Regions from separate parts of the Alkalispirillum mobile genome, predicted to be linked through region 1. Evidence: predicted binding sites of a transcription regulator. Region 1 holds the regulator's gene; the other holds the start of a gene.
The links. Region 1 encodes FliA, which starts transcription of late flagellar genes. Its sites were predicted from a motif close to GCTAAAGTTNNNNNNNNNNCNGCCGATA; they were not measured.

Region 1 (3,205 bases):
CTGGTGGACGAGTACCAGCAGGAGGTGGACGAGGAGGCCCTGGCGTTGAGCCTGGGTGGCGCGCGACATGCTGGTGAATAACACGGGTTTCGATCAGGCAGCAGGACTGAGACGCATGGCTAATCCCAGACCGGTAAAGGTCATCGCCATAACCAGCGGCAAGGGTGGCGTCGGCAAGACCAACGTGTCCGTCAACCTGGCGGCCGCGCTCAGTGCCCGGAATCAGCGGGTCATGCTGATGGACGCCGACCTGGGGTTGGCGAACGTGGACGTGATGCTGGGGCTGTCGCCGCGGAAGAACCTCTCCCACGTGATCGACGGTACCGCCACGCTGGACGAGGTGCTGCTGCGTGCCCCCGGCGATTTCACCATCGTGCCCGCCTCGTCGGGTACCCAGCGCATGGCCGAGCTCACCCCGGCAGAGCACGCTGGGTTGATCCGCAGCTTCAGCGAGCTCAGCCACGACCTGGACTACCTGCTGGTGGACACCGCGGCGGGCATCTCCGATGGCGTTATGAGCTTCGCCAAGGCCTCCCGCGAGGTGATGGTGGTGGTCTGCGACGAGCCCTCATCCATCACCGACGCCTACGCGCTTATCAAGGTGCTGAACCGCGATCACGGGGTGGAGCGCTTCCACATGGTGGCCAACCGGGTGCGCTCGCCGGAGGAGGGGCGGATGCTCTTCCGCAAGCTCTCCGCGGCCACCGACCGCTTCCTCGACCTGGCCATCGATTACGTGGGCATGGTGCCGGAGGATGACTGCCTGCGGCGCGCCGTCCAGAAGCAGCAGCCGGTGGTTACCAGCTTCCCCGGTAGCCCGGCAGCGCGGGCCTTCAAGGACATGGCCATGCGCGTGCAGAAGTGGCCCATGCCGGCACAGATGGTCGGCAACCTGGAGTTCTTCGTTGAGCGCCTGGTGCAATACAGTGCCGGGGAGGTGTCCTGATGAACGGACATGCCATGTACGCCGAAGTGGCGGCGCAGAGCCAGAATGACCTGCTGGTGAGGCACGCCTCGCTGGTCAAGCGCATCGCCCACCACCTGGCCGGCCGATTGCCGCCCAGCGTGCAGTTGGACGACCTGATCCAGGCGGGCATGGTGGGGCTGTTGGAAGCGGCCCAGCAGTACGATGCCGGCCAGGGGGCGAGCTTCCAGACCTACGCCGGGATCCGCATTCGCGGGGCCATGCTGGACGAGATCCGGCGGTTGGACTGGACCCCGCGCTCGGTGCACCGCAAGGGCCGCTCGGTGGCCGAAGCGATCCGGACCATTGAGCACCGCACCGGGCGGGATGCCCGCGATCACGAGGTGGCCCACGAACTGGGCATCACCCTCGACGAGTACCACCAGATCCTGCAGGATGTTTCCACATCCCGCGTCTTCAGTATCGATCAGGAGGATCCGGCGACCGGCGAACCGCACCAGCTACCGGGCGACCACCCGGAGCCCTTTGCCGAGATCACCGACGAGGGCTTTCAGCAGGCACTGGCCGAGGCCATCCGCCAGTTGCCGGAGCGGGAACAGCTCATCATGGCCCTGTACTACGACGAAGAGCTCAACCTGCGCGAGATCGGCCAGGTGCTCAATATCACCGAGTCGCGCGTCAGCCAGATTCACGGCCGTATCGTCGTCAAGCTGCGCGACTTGCTCAAGGACTGGCTGAGCCGCGGCTAACGCCGCCTCTGTGTGCTAACGGGCCGGATGTAATAGGGGGACTGTCACAGCCATGAACAAGAACATGAAGATCCTCATCGTGGATGATTTCTCCACGATGAGACGCATCATCAAGAACCTGCTGCGGGATCTGGGTTTCAACAACACCGTCGAGGCCGACGACGGCAAGACGGCCCTGCCTATCCTCAAGCGCGGCGGCATCGACTTCCTGGTCACCGACTGGAACATGCCGGGCATGACCGGGCTGGAATTGCTCAAGGAAGTGCGAGCCGATCCCGATCTCAAGGACCTGCCGGTGCTCATGGTCACCGCCGAGGCCAAACGTGATCAGATCGTGGCCGCCGCCCAGGCCGGCGTGAACGGATACATCGTCAAGCCGTTCACCGCCGTCACGCTCAAGGAGAAGATCGAGAAGATCTTCGAGCGGATCGACGCCGAGGGGGCGTGAACGCATGAGCGCAGAATCCATGAGCGATGGCCAGGCCAATCACCCGCAGGAGGATAGCCTGGCGCGTTACCGCGAGGCGGCGGAACGCCTGATGCAGGCGGTTGACCGGGGGGACCAGGGCGAGGCCGACGCGGTGGTGGACGAGCTGACCCACCTGCGCGAGACCGAGCTCTTCCAGCAGCTGGGCCAGTTGACCCGCGACCTGCACGAGGCGATCAAGTCCTTCAAGCTGGACACGCGGCTGTCAGACATCGCCGCCACCGAGATCCCCGACGCCCGGGAGCGCCTGAACTACGTCATCACCATGACCGAGCAGGCGGCCCACCGCACCCTGGGCATCATCGAAGAGTCCATGCCGCTCACCGACGAGCTCCGCGACCAGTCCGCGGAGCTGGCCGAGCGCTGGCGCGCCTTCCGTCGCCGGGAGCTCTCCGCCGAAGAGTTCCGCGAACTCTCGCGGGACATCGACGGCTTCCTGGGGCGCGCCCGGCTGTCCGCGTCCGATCTGCACAATAAGCTCTCCGAGGCCCTGATGGCCCAGGACTACCAGGACATCACCGGGCAGGTCATCCGTCGGGTGATCGGGCTGGTCGAGGAGGTCGAGGAGAACCTGGTGCAGATGGTGGCCCTGTCCGGCAAGGCCCGGGGTGAAGAATCCCGGAAAACGGCCGATAAGGGCAAAGAGAACAAGGAAACCGATATGCGGGGCGAAGGGCCACAAATGCCCAGCAAGGGTGAGGATGTGGTCAAGGGCCAGGACGACGTGGACGATCTGCTGTCCAGCCTGGGCTTCTGATTGGACACGCGCCCGGCTCCTGCCGGCTGAGCAGGGCACCGCATGAATCACAGGGGGCAGGCATGGGGATCGACATCGAAGACGACATCGTTCAGGACTTTCTGGTGGAGTCCCGGGAAATCCTGGAGAACCTCGGCGAGCAGTTGGTGGACCTGGAGCAGAGTCCCGACGACCGCGATCTGCTCAACGCCGTCTTCCGCGGTTTCCACACCATCAAGGGCGGTGCGGGCTTCCTGAGCCTGGACCCGTTGGTGGAGGTCTGTCACCGCACCGAGGACGTCTTCAAT
Region 2 (3,205 bases), on a different contig from region 1:
GAGACCAGTGTCATCGCTACACGCTTGGCTCGGCACAAATTCCGGGCATCACAGATCCTCGCCGACGCAGGCATCCCAGTGGCTCCAGCGGTCATGGTCCGAACTGAAAAAGAGGCTCAGGCCATGGCTGAGCGATTCGGTTGGCCCGTGGTAGTGAAGCCAGGGAATCAGGATCAAGGCGTGGGTGTGGTGCCTGGCATTCGTGACGTGCAGACCTTGCGGCAGGCCTTTTCAAGTGCGGCTAGTTATAGCCCTCAAGGGGTCCTTTTGGAGAAGCATGTTTCGGGCGAAGACCACCGTCTACTCGTCGTTGGTGGGAGAGTACGCGTCGCCACTAAGCGGGTGCCGGCTCATGTGGTCGGGGACGGCCATTCGTCGATCGGAAAGCTTGTGCGGTCTTTGAATGCAGATCCCCGCCGTGGGGATGGAAAGAGCATGCTGGTGCAAGTGAAGATCGATGATGAAGCCGAAGCGATGTTGAATGAACAAGGGCTTTCTCTCGAATCGGTGCCTGCTGAAGGGGATACAGTCTGGCTACGGCGAACCGCGAACATCAGCACAGGTGGGACAGCGGAAGACCTGACCAGCGCGATTCACCCGGATAACGTTCGGCTGGCAGAGCGAGCCGCTCGGATTATCGGACTCGATATCGCTGGAATAGATTTGATTTGTCCGGACGCCCATCGCTCGTGGCGAGAAGTCGGTGGCGTAATTTGTGAGGTCAACGCGCAACCGGGATTGAGACCACACTGGTTGGGGACTCCGGATCACGATGTCAGCGGAGAAATATTGAATTACCTCCTCCAAGGCGAGGACCTTAGGATCCCTGTCGCAGCGGTGGTCGGTGGTGACCGTCGTACTCATGTGGCGGCCATTGCCCACGTTCTACTCGGTGCGGAAAACCACGTATGCGGGCTGGCAAGTGAGGCGGAGGCTCGCGTGGGCGTTGAGTCGGTAGGCGGTACTGGCGCGGACCCATTCAAGCGCGCTCGGATGATTCTATCTGACCCCACGGTGACCCGGGCTGTATTCGCACTGCCTGACCCGACGCTATTGGCTCAAGGCCATCCCTGCGATTACTACCAGTGGGTCGTAATTACAGACTTGAACGAGGGGGGCGACAGCCAAGGGCTGTCGTCGGATCAACGAATGCTGCTTCGGGCCCAGGCCGTTGCCCGGGCCACTGGTGGTGTTGTCGCCAACGCTGACGATGCTGCCTGCGTTGCCCTGGTACGGCAGGTTTCCAGCTTGCCGGTGATCTGGGTGTCCACAGGCTCCAATTTCGACACCGCGCTGCTTCGTCCAAGCGATAAGGCGGTCGTTTGGGGGAGCAATGGCGATGACGCGATGCGTGTAGTAACAGAAAAGGGCACTCAGCATCTTCGCTTGGCTGCGCACCTGACTAACGGAGATGCGGAGGTTGGAGGATTGGACCGGAAGGCCGTGGCCTTTGCCGTGGCGGTGTCTGTTGGCATGGGTCAGCCTGTGGATGTGTTGGCTGAAGCCTGAACAGCAGGAGGTTGTGTTGAGACCGGGTGCATCTGCATGTGTGGTGTGACCTTAACCTACTGACTATTCGATTGTTTTGATTCTTCTCTTTGCTTGTGCCGCCAGGCGGAAAAAAATTTCCGGTCAGGCCTAAAGTTTGCCGCTCATGGGTCGTTACAGGGGGCGCAGGGAGGAAAAGCGGCAACACCGCGCCTCCCACCGGAAACAAACCCAGGGGTTCCTCGCCGAACCCGGAAAGCGGTAAGGAGAAGAGTCATGTCACAGGTAATCAACACGAATATTGCCTCCCTGAACGCCCAGAGGAACCTCAACAGCTCCCAGAGCCAGCTGAACGTGTCTCTGGAGCGCCTGTCCTCGGGCCTGCGGATCAACAGCGCCAAGGACGACGCGGCAGGGCTGGCGATTTCCGAGCGCTTCACCGCGCAGATCAACGGCAACAACCAGGCAGCACGTAACGCCAACGACGGCGTCTCCCTGGCACAGACCGCCGAGGGTGCGCTTGAGGAGATCGGCAACATCGCACAGCGTGTCCGCGAGCTGGCCGTTCAGTCCGCCAACGACAGTAACTCGGCGTCCGATCGTGCTGCGCTGAATCAGGAGGTTGAACAGCTGGTGGACGAGGCCGGTCGTATTGCTGAGTCTACCGAGTTTAACGATCAGACAGTGCTCGATGGAGCCCTGAGTGATCTTTTCTTCCAGGTCGGCGCCAATCAGGGTCAGACCATCGCAGTAGATGGTGTGGATGCGAGGTCCGCCGAACTTGGGCGTTCGATCGCTGAGGGTGAAGCGGGTCTGACTCAGGATCAGATCAGTGAGGGCATCGATGGGATTGGCGAAGTCACTATCGAACTGACCGATCTGGAGGGCTTTGACGTTGGTGAGGGTATTGAAATTGAAGTTGATTTCGGTGAAGACGTTACTTCACTAGAGGGCATGGTCCGCGAGATCAACAGCGCAATCGCATCCTTTGAAGGAGAGACTGAGGAAGAGACGCAGGCTGTCAGGAGTGCGGGTCTGAGTGCAGCTTTGACTACCATTGATGGGGAGGACGGCACGGAAACGACTGTTTCCATTCGTGGTGCCTTCGCTGCTGAATTCGAGGTTGAGGGCGGCGAAATCACCTTGGAAGGTGAAGACACGATTGATGTGTTCAACGGTGAGACCGGAGTTGAGGCAGAGCAACGCAATCTAACTGACGTTGATATTGGTACCCGGAATGGCGCAAGCGAGGCGATCGCCATCGCCGACGGGGCATTGGACCAGATCAACAGCTTGCGAGCCGACCTCGGTGCGGTGCAGAACCGGTTCGAGTCCACGGTGGCGAACCTGAATGTCACCTCGGAAAACTTGGAGGCTTCCCGCAGCCGCATCGTAGACGCTGACTTCGCGGCCGAGACCGCGGCCCTGACCCGGGGTCAGATCCTGCAGCAGGCTGGTACCTCCGTCCTGGCGCAGGCCAACCAGATCCCGAACAACGTGCTGGGCCTGCTCCAGTAATCGGGCCTTCGGGAACTGAGTAGCGGGGTGGCCCGGGGCAGGATGGCCCCGGGTCGCCTCTGACCCCGCCATCGGGGGAGGAGGATCAGATGGATACCAGCATGAAGGTGTCTACGCTGAACGTTCAGATGCTACGGCCCTCGGGGACGGGTGAGAGCCAGGGGAAGGCCTCGCCCGCGCCTTCGGGGGCCGAAGCCGT

Region 2: DFR31_RS04650 (flagellin) is a predicted target of FliA. The motif match lies at 1,638-1,665, and genes of this name have one in related genera.

The regions. Positions count from the first base shown of each region.
Region 1 covers NZ_RCDA01000002.1:205,124-208,328, forward strand. Annotated here, with positions in the region: gene flhF (flagellar biosynthesis GTPase FlhF) at 1-81, shown strand, start outside; gene DFR31_RS09180 (MinD/ParA family protein) at 116-946, shown strand; gene DFR31_RS09185 (RNA polymerase sigma factor FliA) at 946-1,674, shown strand; gene DFR31_RS09190 (chemotaxis response regulator CheY) at 1,739-2,122, shown strand; gene DFR31_RS09195 (protein phosphatase CheZ) at 2,127-2,918, shown strand; gene DFR31_RS09200 (chemotaxis protein CheA) at 2,981-3,205, shown strand, end outside.
Region 2 covers NZ_RCDA01000001.1:995,611-998,815, reverse strand. Annotated here, with positions in the region: gene DFR31_RS04655 (acetate--CoA ligase family protein) at 1-1,509, shown strand, start outside; gene DFR31_RS04650 (flagellin) at 1,765-3,006, shown strand; gene DFR31_RS04645 (flagellar protein FlaG) at 3,096-3,205, shown strand, end outside.